DNA from 3 places in the Enterobacter sp. FW301-JW81 genome. Region 1 is predicted to be linked to each of the others. Evidence: predicted binding sites of a transcription regulator. Region 1 holds the regulator's gene; each other region holds the start of a gene.
What was found. Region 1 encodes CRP, which controls carbon source genes, mostly activating them, when cyclic AMP is high. Its sites were predicted from a motif close to ATGTGANNNNNNTCACAT; they were not measured.

Region 1 (7,302 bases):
CCTCAGAACCCCATATTGAGACGCTGGAGCTTGGGCCTCCCGCGCCCGGGTTACCCCATCTGTGCCTCATTCATCGACACCTGTATCGCAGTGAAATGAAGGGGGCAGGCGAGTTCCGTACCGACGATATTTTTAAGGGCGATATTCCGTTCTGCCATTTCGAATACATCGAAAAGATGGGTAACGAGCTGATGGCGGCGCTGGAAAGCGAGAAGTATCTGGCTGGCCTTGAGAAAGCGGCGTTTGTTGACAGAATTAGCCACTATTACTGCGAAATCAATATGCTGCATCCTTTTATGCGCGGCAACGGTATTGCCCAACGCGTTTTCTTCGAGCAACTGGCCATTCATGCGGATTACGCCCTGGACTGGCGCGATATCGATCCCGAGCAGTGGGTCGCCGCTAACCGAAGTGGCGCAACGGGTGATTTGTCCGCGCTGAGCGCGATCTTTGCCAAAGTAGTGAGCGAAGCGCGGGAATCTGAGTAGAATAGGGCGGCATTTTTTTCGGGAGCCGCCATGATTCTGCTGATTGATAACTACGATTCCTTCACCTGGAACCTTTACCAGTATTTTTGTGAACTGGGTGCAGAGGTGGTTGTCCGCCGCAACGACGAGATCGATCTCGCCGATATTGAGACGCTGGCTCCGCAGAAAATCGTGATTTCACCCGGGCCGTGTACGCCGTCGGAGTCGGGTGTTTCTCTGGATGTCATCCGGCACTATGCCGGCAAGCTGCCGATTCTGGGCGTCTGCCTGGGCCACCAGGCGATTGCCCAGGCGTTTGGCGCTACCATCGTGCGTGCCGCGAAAGTGATGCACGGCAAAACCTCTCCGGTCACTCACGCCGGTACCGGAGTATTTACGGGGCTTAATAATCCTTTAACCGTGACGCGCTACCATTCGCTGGTGATTGACCCACCGACGCTGCCTGAGTGCTTTGACGTGACGGCCTGGAGCGAGTCGCAGGAGATCATGGGGATTCGCCACCGCGAATGGGATCTCGAAGGCGTGCAGTTCCACCCGGAAAGCATCCTCAGCGAACAGGGGCACGCGCTGCTGGCAAATTTCCTCAATCGCTGAATATCTGTTGCCTTGCCGTGATTTTTTATGCATATTTTGTGATTATATTTTCACAATTGATGTGACATAAAATGGATGGGCATGACATGGCAACTGAACAACCAGCAATTACCCGCGCGACATTCGATGAAGTGATTCTGCCGATTTATGCACCGGCTGAGTTTATCCCGGTGAAGGGAAAAGGCAGCCGCGTCTGGGATCAGCAGGGTAAAGAGTACGTGGATTTCGCGGGCGGGATTGCGGTTACGGCGCTCGGTCATTGCCATCCTGCGCTGGTGGACGCGCTGAAAACCCAGGGCGAAACCCTGTGGCACACCAGCAACGTGTTCACCAACGAACCGGCGCTGCGTCTAGGCCGCAAGATCATTGATGCCACGTTTGCCGAGCGCGTGCTGTTTATGAACTCCGGTACCGAAGCCAACGAAACCGCCTTCAAGCTGGCGCGCTACTACGCCACCACGCGCCACAGTCCGTACAAAACCAAAATTATCGCTTTCCACAATGCCTTCCACGGGCGCTCCTTCTTTACCGTCTCCGTTGGCGGTCAGCCGAAGTATTCCGACGGTTTTGGCCCGAAACCGGCCGATATTGTCCACGTGCCGTTTAACGATCTGCATGCGGTGAAAGCGGTAATGGACGATCACACCTGCGCGGTGGTGGTGGAGCCTATTCAGGGCGAAGGCGGCGTGACGGCGGCCACGCCGGAATTCCTGAAAGGGCTGCGCGAACTGTGCGACGAGCATCAGGCGCTGCTGGTCTTTGATGAAGTTCAGTGTGGAATGGGCCGTACCGGGGATCTGTTTGCCTACATGCACTACGGCGTGACGCCGGATATTCTGACCAGCGCCAAAGCGCTCGGCGGCGGCTTCCCGGTGAGTGCAGTATTGACGACCCAGGATATCGCCTCCGCGTTCCACGTGGGCTCTCACGGCTCTACCTACGGCGGCAACCCGCTGGCGAGTGCTGTGGCGGGCGCGGCGTTTGATATTATCAACACGCCTGAGGTGTTGAACGGCGTGAACGCGAAGCGCGAGCTGTTCGTAAAACACCTGCAAAAGATTGACGACCAGTACGACGTGTTCAGCGAGATCCGCGGGATGGGGCTGCTGATTGGTGCCGAGCTGAAGCCGCAGTACAAAGGCCGCGCGCGCGATTTCCTGCACGCCGCCGCCCACGAAGGGGTGATGGTGCTGAACGCGGGTCCGGACGTGATGCGTTTTGCACCGTCGCTGGTGGTGGAAGACAAAGACATTGAAGACGGGTTAACCCGTTTTGCCGCTGCGGTCGCGAAGATCGTAAAAGGTTAATACGCCGTCCGCTTCAGCCTGCGGGTGAGCCAAATCCCGTGATGTGGACGCTGACGCCATGCCACCGACGAAATGGTGTGCATGGTGTTCAGATGCCCCAGAATGCGCTGCAAATGCTGCTCCAGGGTGCTCATTGGCCCGTGGGTTAACGTCTCCGGCGCTTCCAGAATGTTCGAATCTCCCGACTCGCCCGGCGAGTCATATTCCAGGCGCTGCTGACATCGCTGCAGCGCAATTTCACACGACTGCAGGTAACGTTGGGCCAGGTCTGGCGTCAGCATCGTGTGCTCGCGCGCCAGCGTTGTCATGGCGTTTATATGCTCGACGATAAACTGGCTGTGCGTCACCCAGAGCTTCATGTCCGCCAGATAGTGCGAGTTAAAGCCCGGCTCCTGCATCGCCTGGTTGAGCGAGTTAAACAGGGCGTTATGCGCCTGGTTGACCTTCATGCGCTGATAGGCCAGCGGGGAGGGCTGCGGGTCGTCGCTCAGGATCAATCGAATGGCCTGCTGGTCGGCCTCCAGCGCGTCGTGGGCGTTCTGCCTGAGCAGCCCGCTTTGCCACTGCGGCCACAGCCAGACCATGCCGCCAAAGGCAATCAGGCAGCCAATGAGGGTATCAATCAGCCTGGCGACAATAAACTGTTCACCATTGAGCGTGAGCAGCTGCAGGGTATACACCGCCGTCACCGTAAAGCCCACCATCGCCCAGCCGTAGTTTTTGCGGATAATCAGGTAGCTCACCAGCGTAATCGCCAGCATGCCAGCCAGGGTATAGCCTTCCGGCACGTGGAAGTGTAGCGTCACGCCCGCAATAATCAGCCCGGCCATCGTTCCGCCGGCCCGGTGCAGAATACGCACCCGCGTGGCGCCGTAGCCGTTCTGGGTGACAAACAGCACGGTCATTAAGATCCAGTAGGGTTTCGGCAGATGCAGCGCCATGCCCATCAGGCTGGCGGTACTGAGCATAACGCTGATCCTGGCGGCGTTGCGCAGGGCGGATGATTTAAGAGAAAGATAGCTTCTGAGCGCGGGCAGTAGCGGCAACCGTTTCTGCTTATCCGCCATCAGATCGCGGGGATAAAGCGGGCGCTGCGTGCGCAGCACGCGGGCGATGCGGCTGAAGTGCCAGGCGGCAAACTGGCCAACCGGGTTATCCGGATGCTGGCGTGCGATTTTCTCCAGCGCGCCGAGCTGTTTTTCCATGTTAAAGCGCGTGGGGTAGCGGTGGTAGAGAATATCGTCAGCCAGGACCCGCAGACGTGCCGATACTGTCTGCGCGTTCCAGCGGATCACCGCTTCGGCGTGGCTGCGCTCGACCAGCTTTTGTACCTCCTGCGGATGGTGAAGGCTAACGGAGATATGTTCCTGCAGATCGAGACCGACCTGGAAGGTGCGCAGCAGCCGTTTGTATTCGTGGTTTTTGTTGGCGGCGAGCATGTGCAGCTGCTGATAGCACTGGCTTATCAGATCTACCACCTTTTGCTGGCGCGTCAGCAGCGGCGGCAAGGATTTTTCCGGATCGGTATGCTGGGTGAGCAGGGTATATTTGGCTTCGCAGTAATCCGCCAGCTGCACATAGAGCAGGCTCAGAGATTCACGCAGCGGCTGTTCGCGCCACAGCCAGAACCAGAACCAGTTGAACAGCCCGTACCACAGCGTCCCCAGAGCGTAGATCAGCAGCGGCTCCCACACCGGCATATTCCCGGCGAGGCTCAGCGTGAAAATGGCCGCAATCAGCGAGGCGGGAAGCAGGCGGGCGTGCAGCGAGCTGATTTCGGCGGTGACGCCGAGGGTCATGGCCAGCACGGTCAGGATCAGCGGCAGCGGGATGTCCCGGGCAAGCAGAAGCTGTACGGCGAGGCTGCAGCCCGCAAACAGGCAGCCGCCAATAGTCAGACGTTTGAAAAAGCGCTTATGCGGCGTGTCCAGACCGGCGATGTTGCAGCAGGCGGGCACGAGAGAAAACAGCAGACCTTGCTGAAGATGTCCGAGGATCAAGCCCACGGCCACAGGAAGACACAACACCAGCGTTTGTCGCAGTGCGTAGTTAACTTCGGGGTGATAGATCAGCCTGCGCCACATGGGGAGTAGAGACAAAAACGGCGTGACACCCTGCGGTGACACGCCGTTTAAGCGGAATTAACGCGTTCCGTAGACCACGATGGTTTTACCGTGGGCGGAGATCAGGTTTTGATCTTCCAGCATTTTCAGGATACGGCCCACTGTCTCACGGGAACAACCGACGATCTGACCAATTTCCTGACGGGTAATTTTAATTTGCATGCCGTCCGGGTGGGTCATTGCGTCTGGCTGTTTCGCCAGGTTCAGCAGCGTTTGTGCAATACGGCCAGTTACGTCCAGGAAGGCGAGGTTACCCACTTTCTCAGAGGTGACCTGCAGACGGCGCGCCATCTGGGAAGAAAGACGCATCAGGATGTCAGGGTTAACCTGAATCAGCTGACGGAACTTCTTGTAAGAAATTTCAGCCACTTCACATGCTGTCTTTGCACGAACCCAGGCGCTACGTTCCTGGCCCTCTTCAAACAGGCCCAGTTCACCGATGAAATCGCCCTGGTTCAGATAAGAAAGGATCATCTCTTTCCCTTCTTCATCTTTGATCAGCACTGCCACCGAGCCTTTAACGATGTAATACAACGTTTCCGCTTTTTCACCCTGGTGAATCAGCGTGCTCTTCGATGGGTACTTATGAATGTGGCAATGAGACAAGAACCATTCGAGAGTCGGGTCTGTTTGCGGTTTGCCAAGCACCATGCGCTGTTATCCTCTGTTATAAGCTGTCACCAGAGTCATCAGATGCATCCGGACTCTGGGGTTGCAATCGAATTCTTACCCATACCCTGGGAAGTCGGCTACCGTAACGTTTCGCAGCCAGTAAAGTTTGATGTCCTCTGCATACACGTGTAACGTCAATGTATTACTGTAGCATCCTGAGTGTTTTAGCATAGCTTTCGCCGCGTGTCTCCTGGTGTCTCGCTTCAGCATGATGCAGGTCGCCTTCCATTGCGAGAAATGTAACGCACGCGTAATCTGTCACCAAAAATGCAACGTTGGAGTTCAAAAATATGCAAGCGCGCGTGAAGTGGGTTGAAGGTTTAACGTTCCTGGGCGAGTCCGCGTCAGGACACCAGATTTTGATGGATGGTAACTCCGGTGATAAAGCGCCAAGCCCAATGGAAATGGTGCTGATGGCGGCAGGCGGATGCAGCGCGATTGACGTGGTGTCGATTCTGCAAAAAGGCCGTCATGACGTGACGGATTGCGAGGTCAAACTCACCTCAGAGCGCCGGGAAGAGGCGCCACGCCTGTTCACCCACATTAATCTTCACTTTGTTGTCACCGGTAAAGCGCTGAAAGACGCGGCGGTCTCACGCGCGGTGGACCTGTCTGCGGAGAAGTACTGCTCTGTGGCGTTAATGCTGGAGAAAGCGGTAAAAATTACCCATTCGTATGAAGTGATCGAGGCTTAATCTTTTGGCGGGTGGCGCTGCGCTTACCCGCCCTACGGATTGTAGGCCCGGTAAGCGCAGCGCCACCGGGCAAAAATGATTATGCGATCTGCTTCCCTTCCATCAGCCGCTCCACCAGCGGCGTCATGATAAGCTCCATTGCCAGTCCCATTTTTCCGCCCGGCACCACCAATGTATTCATGTGCGAAATAAACGAGCCCTGCAGCATCGCCAGCAGCCAGGGGTAATCGATGCCTTCAAGATTGCGGAAATGGATCACCACAAAGCTCTCATCCAGAGAAGGGATCGTTTTGGCGGCAAACGGGTTGGAGGTGTCCACCGTCGGCACGCGCTGGAAGTTAATGTGCGTGCGGGAGAATTGCGGCGTTAAGTAATTGATGTAGTCTTCCATTGAGCGAACGACGGAATCCATCACCGCCTCGCGCGAGTGGCCGCGCTCGCTCATGTCACGCGTCAGCTTCTGGATCCACTCCAGGTTAACGATAGGAACCACCCCGACCAGCAGATCCACGTGGCGCGCCACGTCGTGCTGGGGCGTGACCACGCCGCCGTGTAATCCTTCGTAGAACAGCACGTCGGTGGGTTCCGGCAGCGGCTGCCAGGGGGTAAAGGTGCCCGGTACCTGGTTCCAGGGCACGGCTTCGTCGTAAGTGTGCAGATACTTACGGGACTGCCCTGTGCCGCTCAGGCCATATTCGTGGAAGGTTTGCTCCAGCAGGCCGAAGTCATTGGCTTCCGGGCCGAAGTAGCTGATGTGTTTACCCAGATCGCGCGCCTTACGGATGGCCATGTCCATCTCAGGGCGCGTGTAGCGGTGAAAGCTGTCGCCTTCGACCTCCGCCGCACGGAGATTCAGCTGGGCGAAAATCTTGCGAAAGGCGAGGCTGGTGGTGGTGGTTCCCGCACCACTCGACCCCGTAACGGCAATAACCGGATGTCTGGCAGACATAGCAACTCCCTGACTGAAATGGGTGGAAGATCAGCCGTGAAACGCGTTGCGGGGCATGATATTGACCGTCTCATGCAGCTCTGACCACACCAGCACCACGTCGCCGCTTTTCAGCTGGCGCTTTACATCGTTGACCTTTTGCTCAAGCGAGCGTTCTTGTTCACCATAATCGGTGCCTTCGCGTAATACAAAGCTTTCAATCAGATTATCGAGCGTTTCGGGAGCCAGATCCTGCCAGGGAATAATCATTTTGCACCGTCCAGATAAGGGGTTAGCCAGTCAGGAATACGCGTCTCAAGCCACATTTTCGGGCGGCGCAGCGTGCCGCCGATAAACCCAACGTGGCCACCGTGCTCCGTCAGCTGATAGTGAACGTTGTCGGGCAGGAATTCCTGAGCGGGGATCGAGTGATGATCCATAAAAGGGTCATCTTTGGCATGAATGATAAGCGTCGGCTGCGTGATCTTGCTGAGC
Region 2 (7,302 bases), on a different contig from region 1:
AGCAGCTTCGCGATGTATTCCCCGGTTTTGTTAACCAGATCCTTCATCTCAAAATAGTGATTCATGCCGTCCATTGCCGCCTGCACCACTTCCGGGCGCGGCGTGGAGACGCCCAGCGCCGTCATGCGGCCGGAGGTGTTGATAACCTGCTTTAAGTTGTACTTCTCATAAATCGAAGGCATGTTCCGTGCTCCCTTGTTCGGTCATGTAGCCCTTGCCCGCGCGGATCGCGGCAAGCGGCACCAGAATGTGTTCAGCCTGCAGGCTGTCGTTTTCGGCATCCGTCAGCACCGTCGGCTGACGTTTAAGGGTGAACAGCGTCAGGTCGGCGTCGAGACCCGGCTGAATGCGGCCCTTGCGCGTCAGGCGCAGGCCGTCGGCGGCGTTGGCGGTTACGCAGTCAATCACCTGTGGCAATGACATGCCGATAGCGAGAAACTTCGACATCACGCTTGCCAGCGAGCCTACCGGGCCGTTAAGGCGGTTGCGGCAGTAGATATCCGAGCTGATGGTGTGCGGCAGAATACCCATCGCGATGGCGCGTTTCGCCACCTCAAAGCTGAAGCTCGCCGTGCCGTGGCCGACGTCCAGACGCACGCCACGCTTCAGCGCAGACGTAATGGAGGCGCGCAGCTCGCCGGAGGGCGTCAGAATGCGGTTGGGCTTGCCGTTGTAGCAGTGGGTGATGATGTCGCCCGAGCTCAGCAGCTCGGCAATTTCGTCGAGGTTCGGCGGGTTGTTGCCGATGTGTACCATCAGCGGCAGGTCGCCGTTCTCTTTCTGAATGGCTTTCGCGCGCTCCAGCGGCGTAATGCCGTTTTCACCGACCACGCTGCTGCTCATGCGCGCTTTCAGGCCAACGATAAAATCGGGGTGACGTTTAACCGCCTGTTTGACCGCGTCGGCGTCGATGTTGGCCATATTGGCCAGCTCGTTCTGGGCAATCAGCCCCACGCGGGAGATGTTCAGCAGGGCAAAGACGTCGGTTGTCGCTTTACGGGTGATTTCATAGAAATCGTCCACGTCGTCGGCCCCGGTGCTGCCTGCATCCACTACGGAGGTGACGCCGGTGGCAATGCCGACGCTGTCCGGTTCGTCGTGGTAAATCGGGGAGTTCGGGTAGCAGTGGACGTGGGAGTCAATCCAGCCTGCGCTAACGAATACGTTGCCGTTCAGCTCAACCGTTTTGCTGGCGGGAGCGTCAATGTCGCCCAGCGCCGCAATCTTCCCGTCCTGGATGGCGATATCGGTCAGGGTATCGTCGGCAAGGCGCGCGCGGCGCAGGAGTAAATCAAACATGAGGATCTCCTGATAAGGCGGGCGCCTGAGCGCCCGCGGGTATTAAAGGGCGACCGGGAACAGCCAGCCCAACAGCATGGCACCGAGGATCGCACCGCCGGTAATGGGCTTCTGCCAGATGTAGAACAGCAGTGCCCCCAGCAGAGAACCCACGCCAATCGGAATGGAGGCGGTCATGGCGCTGAGGATAATCAACGGCCCGAGGAAGCGGCCGGAGGCGTTACCCGCGCCCATCATCACGTCTGCACCGTAGGTGGAGTTGCTCTGATTGATGGTGAACTTACGCGCCAGGATAATGACGTAGCCAATCGCCAGGCCAATCACCAGGCCGGTAATCAGCGCGGCAATGAAGTTGGTCACCGGGAACATGATCCCCGCGCCCAGCAGCAGCGCCGGAACGCCAAGACCCACGCCGGTCTGAATGGCGCCGCCGATGTCGAGAATACCGACCAGCGAGCCTTCGATAATGCGGGCGAACAGGAAGCTTGCGCCGAACGCCGCCACCGCGCCGTAGACGCCGGTATCAATCCCCGCTTTCAGCATCGCCACGAAGGCCACTTCGTTAAACGCGCCGATGCCGTAGAGGTAGTACATGTGCGTCCCGGCAAACACGCCGGAGGAGAGCAGGCCAACGAAGATCGGGAACGACCAGTCGGCATACCAAAAACCTTTATTCTGTTCCATGTAGAGGCTCCTGTTATTTACCGCTGAGCGAGTTGTGGATCATGTCGAGCCAGTTCGGCACGGTCAGATGGAAGGATTCGATCATCTTCATGTCGAAGCCGCGGAAGAAGCCGCTCAGCACGAACAGCAGGACGATAGCCGCCATCATCACTTTGGTGACGTGGTTCCAGCCGCTCTCCTCTACGCCTTTACCAATCAGGATCCCCAGCACCAGGCCCGGCACGGCGTTGCCCATAATCAGCTGCGCTGCGCCGCCGAAAATGGTCGCCCAGAAGCCCGATTTTTTACCCGCGTCGATGGCCGCCAGCCAGAAGATCACCGGCATCACGGTGTTCACCAGCAGGTTTGCCGCCGGCACCAGCACCTTGACGGCGGTGACCTGAAGCGCAGCCGGTACGGAGGAGGCGGTAAGGTTAAGGAAGGTCACGACAATCATGCCGATCAGGCCGCAGGCAATCGCCATTTTGCGCGGATCGTGCAGCGTTTCGCCGACGTTACGGTTTTTGATCATCAGTGCAGCAGCACCCCAGTTCGGGATGATGCGGTGGTCAACGTCCTGTGTGAAAGCCCCTGCGGCCACGGAAGAGGCCCAGGCGTTAAAGAAGAAACCTAACCCAAAGGAGAAGTGAGACGCTGGGTCCCCTTCGCAGGAGTTCAGTTCCCCCAACGTACGAAACGCGCCCATACCCTGAGTGGTAGGCGCATGAAACATGCGTGCAGCCCCGGCTCCGACACCGACGCCTACCAGGCCGCCGATGATGAGCGATTTTATTAATATAATTAAGAACATCAGTCTGCCCTTTTATGAATAATCAGCGTTGCGTGACGAAATCCACCTGGTCAAGATTGATAGCGGTCACGTTGACGGTCACATCCAGCTCCACGCTGTAGGTGCGTCTTTCCCGGCGCAAAAAGAAGAACAGAAAGGCTTCTTTTCGCACCGCTTCTTGCGCCTGAACGACCTGCACATCCTGTGGCTCAATACGCAGTAAGATATGCGGTGAGGCTTTCATCACCGCGGCCTGAACGTGGTTGAGCGCGTCGGCAAAAGCGCGCGCTTTGGCGTCGCCTTTGCCCTTCACTCTCACCGTGGTTGTGAACTGTTCTTTCATGCTTATGCGCCGTATTTCTTCTGCCACGCCTGTACCAGACGCTCGCCCAGCTCTTCTTTATCCATAAAGCCAAAGCCCAGCACGTTGCAGCCTTCGTTGATGGCGGTCACGCCCTCTTCCACGGAACGCATGCCGTATTTGGCTTTGTAGCCATATTTGGTTTGCGCCGTGATGGCACCCGCGCCGCCGCTGCCGCAGAAGGAGATGCCGAAGGTGGCGTTTTCCGCTTTCATCACGTCGCCGAGCTTCATATCGGCAGCCATACCCGGTACGACAACCGCGCGTCCACCTGCTTTTTCCACACCAGCGGCCACTTTCTGACCTTTGCCCAGGCGATCGCCAATCACGACTGTAATCTGTTCCATGTGTTGCTCCTTAAAGGTTGTCTTTCGCGACTTCAAAGTGAACGGAGAGCAGCCAGGCCTCTTCATCAGGAAGGTTGCCAAACTGCGCTACCACTTCTCGTGCCAGCCGCATTGAATCCGGTGAAATTTCGTCGAACAGTTCCGCTTCAACCTCCGGCAGCGGCTCGCCGGTCACGGACCGGTGCGCCATTGCGCGAACGTGGGAGGTCAGCATCTGTTCCTGTACCGCATTGGGGATGATGTCGTGCCGGGCCAGCAGGGCATAAACCTGCTGCAGCATAGTGTTCGCGAGCTGCTCTGTTTGCACTGCCTGTTCCCCAACGTCGTTCATTACCGCTCCGTTAATCACTGGTCTTACCCCGTTAATGGCTCTGGAATGAAACTAACGTTGGGGGGGAATTGTTTGTAGCGAGTTGTTTTCCACTTCGAAGTGGAAAGGCGAGCCGCAGCAGTGATCTGTGCCACATAAATGCGCTGAATATGGATAAATCGCTGTATTTGCGTGATGAATATCACGCTATTAAGCGGCAATAAACAGGCAAGCAGAGTGGAAAAGTTTCCGAGCGGGCTCGTAGAAATGTGATGTGGATAAGGTTTTCTTATGGGGATTCGCTAGAGTGGCGACGGGTGCTTGAGACTGACCGTCTCAGGCATGGGACGGAAAGTGGAAAGCCCCTACCTGAATGTAAATCAGGACGGGGCTGTAAACGACACGTCTAGCCACGTGATGTTTGCTACCTCGCCCGCTTTAAAGCAAGGAGGCATCCATGAAACGCCAATCCCCAAGTATCGGGGTTTTGATGATTATTTCTTTGACGATAATCATCTTAACGCTGGTGACGAGGAAAACACTGTGCGAGATCCGTTTTCGAAACGGCTCGCTTGAAGTGACAGCGCGGATGGAGTGTCGCTCCGACCGGTAGGGAGCAAAGATGCGGGGGCGCATAATGCGCCCCCGCATACGGAGAAAGGACGTACAGCTCAGGCACCCAATTAACGATACTTTTGATGATACGTGTTGCGCGTAGTCACAAACTGCTCGGCCGCCGCCTGGGCTTCTTTCACTTTGCCTTCGTTGGCGAGCTTCAGCGCGCCGTCGATCTGGCCGACCAGCACGTCAAAGCCGTGGCGGTAGTCTTTCATCTCAGCACTGTCTGCCGCTTTGCTTTCCAGCTTTGGCGGGGTGGCTTTTTGGGCGTCCAGCGCCGCTTCACGCATTTTGGTCAGTGCGTCTTTCATTTCAGCCGCATTGTCCGTTTTCTGCACCACCTTCAGGTTTTGACCGAGGATGCCCATGTCGTCTTCAAGATCGGCAGCAAACGCAGAAGAGCCAAGAACCAGCGTTGAAGCTGCGACGATCGCTAACAGGTGTTTACGCATTGCTCACTTCCTTTTTTATTATTAACAAAACGCTATCTTTATTGACCCGCAATTTTCATTTCGGGCAGAAGAACTGAACCACACTGTATATTGCTACGTGTTTCAATATCGTTACCGACCGTAACGATGTTGCGCCACATGTCCTTCAGGTTGCCGGCAATCGTAATTTCGCTCACCGGATACTGGATTTCGCCGTTTTCCACCCAGAAGCCCGCCGCACCGCGAGAGTAATCCCCGGTAATACCGCTTACGCCCTGGCCCATCAGCTCGGTCACCACCAGACCGGTGCCCATCTCTTTCAGCATCTGCTCAAAGTTGAGGCCCTGGCCGGCAATCCGCCAGTTGTGGATACCGCCCGCGTGACCGGTGCTTTTCAGCCCCAGCTTGCGCGCGGAGTAGTTGGTCAGCAGCCACTGGGTCAGAATACCGTCTTTGATGATATCGCGACGTTCGGTGCGCACGCCTTCGCTGTCGAACGGCGTGGAGGCCAGCCCTTTCAGCAGGTGTGGATGCTCTTCGATGGTCAGCCATTCCGGCAGGATCTGCTTGCCCAGCGAGTCGAGCAGGAAGGTCGATTTACGGTAAACGGAGCCACCGGCAATCGCGCCCACCAGATGACCAAACAGACCGGTCGCCACTTCGTTGGCAAAAATGACCGGGGCCTTCATGGTGGAGAGCTTGCGCGGCGACAGGCGGGACAACGTGCGCTCGGCGCACTCTTTACCCACCCACTCCGGAGACTGTAAATCCCCCAACGCGCGGCCAATGGTGTAGGCGTAGTCGCGCTCCATGTCTCCGTTCTCTTCGGCGATGACGCAGCTGGAGAGCGAGTGGCGGGTGGAGCAGTAGCCCTGCAGCATGCCGTGGCTGTTGCCGAACACTTTGATGCCGTAGTGGCTGTTAAAGCTGCCGCCTTCGGTATTGGTGATGCGCTTGTCAGCCTGCAAAGACGCCTGCTCTGCGCGGGCAGCCAGTTCAATCGCTTCGTCCGGCGTAACCTCTGCCGGGTGGAAAAGATCGAGATCCGGCGCATCAAACGCCAGCAGCTCTTTATCCGCCACGCCAGCGTAAGGATCCGGCGAGGTGTAACGGGCAATATCCAGCGCGGCCTGCACCGTACGGGCGATGGCATCCGGACTGAGATCGGTGGATGACGCACTGCCTTTGCGATTCTGGTGATAGACCGTGATCCCCAGCGCGCCATCGCTGTTGAATTCAACATTCTCCACTTCGCCATAGCGGGTGCTCACGCTAATGCCGGTGGTTTTGCTGACCGCCACTTCGGCGCCATCTGATTTTTCTGAAGCAAGCATCAGCGCGGTGGAGACGGCTTCTTCCAGAATCTTACGCTGCGCTTCAACTTGTGAGGTTACTTTCATCGCAAATGCCATACTGTAAGAGAGAGTTATCTGAAGTCTAACAGAGAACCGTTTTTCAGTGCGCGTCTTAACTGGTAACATTAGCCTCTTTTTTTAAGGAGCCTGACATGACTAAGCAGCCCGAAGACTGGCTCGACGACGTTCCCGGTGATGACATCGAAGACGAAGATGATGAGATCATCTGGGTCAGTAAAAGTGAAATTAAACGTGACGCCGAAGAGTTAAAACAGCTTGGCGCGGAAATGGTAGAACTGGGTAAAAACGCGCTGGATAAGATCCCGCTCGACCAGGATCTGCGTGATGCCATTGAACTGGCACAGAAAATCAAAAAAGAAGGCCGTCGTCGCCAGCTTCAGCTTATCGGGAAAATGCTGCGTCAGCGCGACGTCGATCCGATCCGCCAGGCGCTGGACAAGCTGAAAAACCGCCACAACCAGCAGGTTGCGTTTTTCCATAAGCTTGAGCAGATCCGCGATCGTCTGATTGAACAGGGTGATGACGCCGTACCGGAAGTGCTGAACCTGTGGCCGGATGCCGACCGCCAGCAGCTGCGTTCCTTGATCCGCAACGCGAAGAAAGAGAAAGAAGGGAATAAGCCGCCGAAGTCTGCGCGCCTGATTTTCCAGTATCTGCGCGAGCTGTCTGAGAACGAAGAGTAATCCGTGCGGTTTTGCGCCGGATGGCGGCGTAAACGCCTTATCCGGCCTACAAGGTCGTGCAAATGTAAGCCCGGTAAGCGCGAGCGCCACCGGGCTTTTTTTTACGCGTCGGCGGCCGCTTCCGCTTTTTTCGCCAGACCGTCCAGCAGCTTCTGATGGATACCACCGAAACCGCCGTTGCTCATGACCAGAATATGGTCACCGGGCTGGGCCGCTTTTACGACCATATCCGCGAGCACATCCACATCCGCACTCCAGTGCGCAGGCTGAATGCAGGCATCGGCCACTTCCGCCACCTGCCACGGAATATGCTGCGGCTGCAGCAGGAAGACCTCGTCGGCGCGTCCTAATGACGGCGCGAGATCGTCTTTACAGATGCCCATCTTCATGGTGTTCGAGCGCGGTTCCAGCACCGCCAGAATGC
Region 3 (7,302 bases), on a different contig from region 1:
CCGCCAGCGGCACGATATAGCGCAGCACCGCCAGGAAGCGCGCGGTGAACAGCACCAGCACACCGTTTTTCTGCAGCTGATGCTGCACCCGCAAAAATTTACCGGCGTGCTTTGCGGTAAAGCGGGTCACCCATCGCGTGTGCCCCATCCGCTGACCGATGTGGTAGTTTAGCCCCGACCCCACCGTTGCCCCCATCACCACGGCCAGCCACGCCAGCGCCGGATGCATGCTCGTCTGGCTGACGGTAATGCCTGCCAGCAGCATCACCGAGGCGGGAGGCAGCACGGAGGAGATCAGCACCGTCGATTTGCTCAGCGCCATCATAAATAACAGCGCGAAAAGATGTGCCGGATAGAGCGCAAAGTGATTCAGCAAAGTATCAAGCCACGTCATTTACCCTCCTCCGATGTAAATATCACTCTTCATTTAAAATGAATTAACTTAAATAAACCCTCAACATCTTATTAATAAGATTCTTCTAAACCGTTCTTAAACATTATTTAAATTCCTGAGCGGCAAAATTAAATAGGCGTATTATCCCTCTCGTTTTATAACGATCTCGTTATGGCGAGGCTCCTGTACAAATACACGTTATCGCTCTGGTGGGTTCGAGAGAACCGGCACAGGGTAAAACAGGCACTGTCGAATCAAGGCTTTGTCAGTATAACTTCCCTCACGGGATACGGTGTACAGTGCTGAACCCAGGACGTGGGGATCTCCTCTTCGACATGCCCTGTCTTGCTCGCCCCTGAGAGATTTTATTATTCAAAGGGAATTCACTATGTCTTACGCTATTCATAACCAAAACCTGGCATTCAATGACAGCGCTATCGCGCAATATATGAATACCGATTTTATCGTCCTCGATATTTCATTATGCGTGGCGCTGGCGCGCGAGCAATTCTTCGAAAAATTAAAAGACGATGATATTCCGTCGCATATTTTTATTGAAGACAATGGCCGCCTGGCGGGCATGATTGCCGTGCGCAAATTGCTGCAAACCGCCGATACGGTACAGCCGGTGAAATCGCTGATGATTTCTCAGTTTTTGCAGGTCAAACCGGAAGATGAACGTGCCGATGTCGCCGGACTGCTGGCGCACGGCGGCGCGGATGTGGTGCCCGTGGTCACCCACGGCAAGCTCGTCGGCTGCCTGACCGAACGCGAAATTGCGCATCTGCTGGAAGATGACGTCACCGAAGATGCCCAGCTTCAGGGGGCGACGCTGCCGCTGGAAAAGCCCTATCTGGAAACCAGCGCCTATAGCCTGTGGAAAAAACGCTCCGTCTGGCTGCTGCTGCTGTTTGTCGCCGAAGCCTATACCAGCTCGGTCATTCAGCATTTCGAGGAGGCGCTGGAGTCCGCCATCGCGCTGGCGTTCTTTATTCCGCTGCTAATCGGCACGGGCGGCAACAGCGGTACCCAGATTACCTCAACGCTGGTGCGCGCGATGGCGCTGGGAGAAGTCCACCTGCGCGACGTAGGCCGCGTGCTGCGTAAAGAGATGACCACCTCGCTGATGATTGCCGCCACGCTGGGCATCGCCGGGTGCATCCGCGCCTGGATGATGGGGATTGGGATGGAAATTACGCTTATCGTCAGCCTGACGCTGGTGTGTATCACGCTCTGGAGCGCGATTGTGTCGTCCGTGATCCCCATGGTGCTTAAGCGCTGCGGCATTGACCCGGCGGTCGTCTCCGCGCCGTTCATCGCGACGCTTATCGACGGTACCGGGCTGATCATCTACTTTAAAATCGCGCAATATACGCTGGGGCTGGAGTAAGCTTGCGAGCACCTCACTCACGTGATTGAGGTGCTCACTGCGCTACGCATCGCCGAGCTGATGCGCGATCTCACGCAGCTGCTGGGCAAGCGCCTGCAGGTTTTTCCCTTTCTCCCCTTTTGGCCCGGTAGACTGTCGCACCACCAGACGGGCAGGTAAAATCGAGGACATGCGCTGGGCATTCTCTTCACCGCTGTCGAGAATACGGCGCACCGCCTCTTTACCCTGCAGATCTAAATCCAGCGATACCGTCGTCAGCGCCGGGTAGAAGAACGAGCTTTCATAGGTGTCATCGTAGCCAATCACCGACTTCTCGCCCGGAATTGAAACCTGCTGCTGATGGAACGCGCTCAGCACGCCCAGCGCCATCTGGTCGTTAGCCACCAGCACGGCGGTAAACTGCGCCGTTTCCCTCAGCATCTGCAGCGCGCCTGCATACCCGCTCTGCGCATCCCAGTTGCCGCGAATGACCGATGCCGGCTCCAGGCCGTAACCCTTCAGGGTCTCGATCCAGCTTTTCAACCTCAGCTGCGCCGACACGGAAGACGTCGGCCCCGCCAGCAGGGCAATGTCGCGATGGCCGAGCTCATAAAGATATTTAACGCTGGCGCGGGTGCCGTCCGCCGGGTTAAACGAAACGTTAAACACGGAACTGTACGGGTCCACGTCGAGGAACAGGCAGACAATATCATCGTTGTCGGTGGCGATTTTATGCGCCGCTTCAGCCTCCAGCGGCACGTTGATGATCACTTTGCTCACCAGCTGGGATTTCAGCTCGTTGATGGAATTCTGGATGCTGTGGTTGACGTTCTCATCAATCATTGAGATCAGTACCTGGTAGCCTTCCACATTGGCATAGCGTTTCACCGCCGCCGCAACCTGCGAAGGCGCGTGCAGCGCCAGCGAAATGGTCACCAGCCCAACGGTCTGGCTCTGCTTGCCCACCAGCTGCTGAGCCAGTCGGTTGGGTACATACCGCAATAACTCTATGGATTTCTCCACCTTGCTGCGCGTGGCGTCGGATACATTGGCAGATTTATTCAGTACCCTGGACACGGTCTGATAGGAGACGCCCGCATGGCGTGCCACGTCCTCTAACGTTGCGCTTTTCGACTTCATGGTCCGGTTCCTTATGTTGTTATGCGCTGATTGTAACAGGGGTGCTGAAAAAAAACGCTTACCACCCTCTCCCTGCGGGCATAACACCATCAAAAAGTATGACGCTCACAATGCCATAATTTGTGTCCAATCTCATTACTCGTAACAAAATTGTCTATTTTATTTGCAGTTAATCACACATTTCAGATCGTACAATTGCCAGCCAACGGGTTTAGGCATTTTATGACAGCGGATTTGTGAACGTATTACAAAACAATAAGAGGGTTACAATGAACACGACGATCCGCTCTGTATCTGTTGCGTTAGCTGCCGCGCTGGCATCTCCTTCGCTGTTTGCAGCGTCTTCAGTACCGATTGATTTTCATGGATATCTTCGCTCCGGCGTGGGCGTCTCACGGGATGGTGGGATGGAGGAGTGGCAGAAGAACAAAATTGGCCGTCTGGGTAACGAAGCCGATACCTATGGCGAGCTGGAGCTGGGTTCTGAGGTCTACAAAAAGAACGACGTAAGCTTTTATCTCGACAGCATGGTGAGCATGGTGTCTGACGGTTCAAACGATAATGAAACCACCTTTGGCGACGATGCCCAGTTTGGCCTGCGTCAGCTGAACCTGCAGATCAAGGGGCTCATTCCGGGCGATCCCAACGCGGTGATCTGGGGTGGGAAGCGCTATTACCAGCGCCACGACCTGCACATCATCGACACCAAATACTGGAATATCTCGGGATCCGGTGCAGGTATTGAGAACTATACGCTCGGCCCCGGCGCGGTCTCCGTGGCGTGGATCCGCGGCGATGCCAACGACGTGGACTACCGCGTTGACGGTGATAACGACGTGAACATCAACTATATCGATCTCCGCTATGCGGGCTGGAAACCATGGGCAGGCGCCTGGACCGAAGTCGGCATCGACTACGCCATGCCAAACCCGACCAACAAACAGAAAGAGTACGGCGGGCTGTACGAGGCCGACAACGGCGTGATGGTGACCGGTGAGATCAGCCAGGACATGCTGGGGGGATACAACAAGCTGGTGCTGCAGTACGCTAACAAAGGCCTGGCGCAGAATATGGTGTCCCAGGGTGGCGGCTGGTACGACATGTGGAACTATGTGAACGATGCCAGCGGCTACCGCGTGATCAACACTGGCTTAATTCCCATTACCGACAAGCTCTCTTTCAACCACGTGTTGACCTGGGGTTCGGCGGACGATACCACGCAATATACCGATAAATCGCGCCTGATTTCACTTGTCGGCCGCGCGCAGTACCAGTTTACCGAGTATGTCCGCCTGATTGGCGAAGTGGGTGGTTTCTACCAGAAAGACACCTACACCGACGGGTCTGACTACAAGCAGAGCGGCGAGAAATACACCATTGCCCTGGGCCTGGCCGATGGACCTGACTTTATGTCGCGTCCGGAACTGCGCGTGTTTGCTTCTTATCTGAATGATTCCGAAAAAGGGAAATCCTTCGAAGATGGCACGGCCAACAATACCTGGAACTTTGGTGTGCAGGTCGAGGCCTGGTGGTAAGTCTTAATTCATAATTTGCGTTAATCGTTATCGTATCTCCAGCAACCTGCAGTCTATTTTACTGCTTTGGGATAGCCATTACTTTGGCTATCCCTTTTTTATATTTACTGATTAAAATGTTCGTCTAATAATTTCCGTAATGTATCAGACTGCCTGCCGAATATAGCGTGCACTTGCTGACCGATAATAATTACGCCCAGCGCCCCTTCGTTCTGTAACGTCTGTGAATCAACCTTATTTAAATCTTTTACCGTCACGCGCAGGCGGGTAATACAGGCTTCGACGTGTTCGATATTATCGTCACCGCCAAACGCGGGGATTAAACGCTGGGTAATTTGACTGTCCATAATACGCCTCATTATATGCAGATAAAAAAATGCCTGCTCGTGGAGCAGGCGTTCTGTGCCTTGTTGCCCGGATGGTGCGGTCTGATGCCCTCACCCCAACCCTCTCCCACAGGGAGAGGGAGAAAATCAACTACGCTTTACGCCTGAGCACCCGACAGTCCCACGGCAGCAGCACGGTATCGCCCGCTGCGGCGGCATCGGTTATGCAGTCGGTATACCCTTGCGGCAGCGTGATGTACTGCTGCTGTGCCGTGTAGTTCTGCACAAACACCCAGATGGTTTCGCCATCCGTGCGCGCCGTGGCAACCACGCCCGGCGGGAGTTCACCCTCGATGGCGCGCGGCAGCGCCAGCTCGCTGATAATCCCGGCGAAGAAATCGCGCTGGAACGGCAGATCGTTACGCGAAGCGACGTGCCACGCCTTGCCTTTCCCGACGCGGTTGACCGTTACCGCAGGGCGACCGGCGTAGAAATCATCGCGGTAGGTCGCCAGCACCTGTGCAGACTCCGCGTGGATCAGCTCGCATAAATGCCGCACCTGATACGGCCCCTGCAGGCCTGCCGCGTTGCCCGCCAGCCCCTGAATCAGGTTGCGCTCCCCCTCGCCCAGGCAGTCAATCTCTTCCGCCCAGATGCCCAGGAGCTTGCGCAGCGGCCCAGGGAAACCGCCCAGATGACAGAGGTCGGTCTCATCCACCACGCCGGTCCAGTAGGTCGTCACCAGATGCCCGCCATTGGCCACAAAGGCTTCTGCCCGCTCGGCAAATCCTTCGCGTACCATGTAAAGCATCGGGGCAATCACCAGCGCGTAGGGGCTCAGATCGCCGTCAGCGTCAATGACGTCCACCGCGATGCCTTTTTCCCAGAACGGACGATAGTGCTCGTTGACGGTTTTTTCGTACTCCATTCCCATATTTCGCGGACCTTCGGCATCGTCCAGCGCCCAGCGGTTTTGCTGGTCGAAGACGATCGCCACCCGGGCCTCGGTACGGCAGCCTGCGACCTCCGGCAGGCGGGCCAGCATCTCGCCCAGGCGCGTCACTTCACGCCCGACGCGGGTATCCAGATGACCCACGTGATCGATAACCGCACCGTGGAATTTCTCCACCGACCCGCGGCTTTTACGCCACTGGAAGTACTGCACCGAATCCGCCCCGTGCGCCACCGCCTGCATCGACGAGAGAATATGCATCCCCGGCTTTTTCAGCTTGCTGGTTGGCTGCCAGTTGGTGGTGCTCGGCGTCGACTCCATCAGCACGAAGGGTTTGCCGCCCTTCAGGCTGCGCATCATGTCGTGATACATGGCGGTGTAGCAGGCAAGCGCCGTTTCGTCTTTCTCCCTGTGCCACATCGGGTAACTGTCCCAGGAGATAAAGTCGATCGCCTTCGCAAGCTGCCAGTAGTCGTAATCGTAGAAATACTCCATAAAGTTGGTCGTCACCGGCAGTTCGGCATTGGCGGCCTTCAGCGGTGCCACCTCATGCTGGCAAAAATCGGTGACCTGCGCGGTATTGAAGCGGCGCCAGTCGAGGTTCAGGCCGTGAATCGACACTTCGCCCTGCGGCGCGGGGGACTCAATCTGCGACCAGTCGGTGTAGGTGTGGCTCCAGAAGGTGCTCCACCACGCGTGGTTCAGCGCGTCCAGGGTTTTATAGCGCGCCTTCAGCCAGTCGCGGAAGCGTGCCTGGCACAGGTCACAGTGACATTCACCGCCGTATTCATTGGAGATATGCCAGCCCAGCACCGCCGGATGGTGTGAATAACGCTCCGCCAGCAGGCGGTTAATGGTGAAGGTCTTCTCGCGGTACACCGGAGATGACATGCAGTGGTTATGCCGTCCTCCGTGCAGCGCGGGGACGCGGTTGCGCCCGACGCGCAGCACCTCAGGGTATTTTTGCGACATCCACGCCGGACGCGCGCCGCTTGGCGTCGCCAGGAAAATATGAATACCTGCCGCATAGAGTTTTTCAATAATATTATCCAGCCACGCAAAATCATATTCCCCTTCACGCGGCTCCAGCTTTGCCCAGCTAAATATGCCTACCGACATCACATTGCATTTCGCCTGCTGCATCATGGCGATATCTTTTTCAATAATACCGGGGTAATTTTCCCATTGCTCCGGGTTATAGTCGGCGCCATGCAATAACGCCGCGACCTTTGGGCTTAAAGGCGCAAATTTATTCATATTAAAAACATCCTGAATGAAGATACAAATTATTTAAATACCGTTATTGATGGCAGCACTTTTCCCTGGCAATCAAATAACGCCTGATTCTCGCGGGCATTCCCCTCTTTCCATTCGTCATGGATATATTTCATGCCGGCTTTGGTCGCCCACGTGGTGCCCGGGACGGCAATCCAGGTCGGTTCCCAGTAAAAGATGCCCTTGCCGCGATGGTCCGGAACATCAATAACGGACTGCATTAAATCGTGAATATAATCGTACTGGCCCTGAACGATGCCCGGATAGCCGCCGTCTTTTTCTTCTTTCGCCTGGAAGCTGTTCTCGGCGTT

Region 2: the regulator CRP is predicted to act here: its motif matches at 3,910-3,927, upstream of AC3WOK_RS15280 (glycine dehydrogenase).
Region 3: the regulator CRP is predicted to act here: its motif matches at 3,065-3,082, upstream of AC3WOK_RS01520 (maltoporin).

What each region holds. Positions count from the first base shown of each region.
Region 1 is NZ_JBYTBA010000008.1:142,037-149,338, forward strand. It holds gene AC3WOK_RS21275 (putative adenosine monophosphate-protein transferase Fic) at 1-488, shown strand, start outside; gene pabA (aminodeoxychorismate synthase component 2) at 519-1,082, shown strand; gene argD (bifunctional acetylornithine/succinyldiaminopimelate transaminase) at 1,169-2,389, shown strand; gene AC3WOK_RS21290 (YccS/YhfK family putative transporter) at 2,386-4,473, opposite strand; gene crp (cAMP-activated global transcriptional regulator CRP) at 4,531-5,163, opposite strand; gene AC3WOK_RS21300 (OsmC family protein) at 5,475-5,879, shown strand; gene AC3WOK_RS21305 (phosphoribulokinase) at 5,959-6,828, opposite strand; gene AC3WOK_RS21310 (YheU family protein) at 6,859-7,077, opposite strand; gene AC3WOK_RS21315 (hydrolase) at 7,074-7,302, opposite strand, start outside.
Region 2 is NZ_JBYTBA010000004.1:392,428-399,729, forward strand. It holds gene AC3WOK_RS15250 (DgaE family pyridoxal phosphate-dependent ammonia lyase) at 1-182, opposite strand, end outside; gene AC3WOK_RS15255 (amidohydrolase/deacetylase family metallohydrolase) at 166-1,299, opposite strand; gene AC3WOK_RS15260 (DUF4310 family protein) at 1,342-1,983, opposite strand; gene AC3WOK_RS15265 (DUF4311 domain-containing protein) at 1,997-2,773, opposite strand; gene AC3WOK_RS15270 (DUF4312 family protein) at 2,796-3,095, opposite strand; gene AC3WOK_RS15275 (SFCGS family glycine-rich protein) at 3,098-3,460, opposite strand; gene AC3WOK_RS15280 (glycine dehydrogenase) at 3,471-3,809, opposite strand; gene AC3WOK_RS15285 (Hok/Gef family protein) at 4,261-4,383, shown strand; gene cybC (cytochrome b562) at 4,454-4,840, opposite strand; gene pmbA (metalloprotease PmbA) at 4,879-6,231, opposite strand; gene yjgA (ribosome biogenesis factor YjgA) at 6,327-6,878, shown strand; gene mpl (UDP-N-acetylmuramate:L-alanyl-gamma-D-glutamyl-meso-diaminopimelate ligase) at 6,980-7,302, opposite strand, start outside.
Region 3 is NZ_JBYTBA010000001.1:333,741-341,042, reverse strand. It holds gene AC3WOK_RS01535 (DedA family protein) at 1-394, opposite strand, end outside; M-box (ykoK) riboswitch at 553-722, shown strand; gene AC3WOK_RS01530 (magnesium transporter) at 783-1,784, shown strand; gene AC3WOK_RS01525 (LacI family DNA-binding transcriptional regulator) at 1,827-2,903, opposite strand; gene AC3WOK_RS01520 (maltoporin) at 3,173-4,438, shown strand; gene AC3WOK_RS01515 (PTS sugar transporter subunit IIB) at 4,543-4,785, opposite strand; gene AC3WOK_RS01510 (beta-galactosidase) at 4,916-6,973, opposite strand; gene AC3WOK_RS01505 (glycoside hydrolase family 53 protein) at 7,003-7,302, opposite strand, start outside.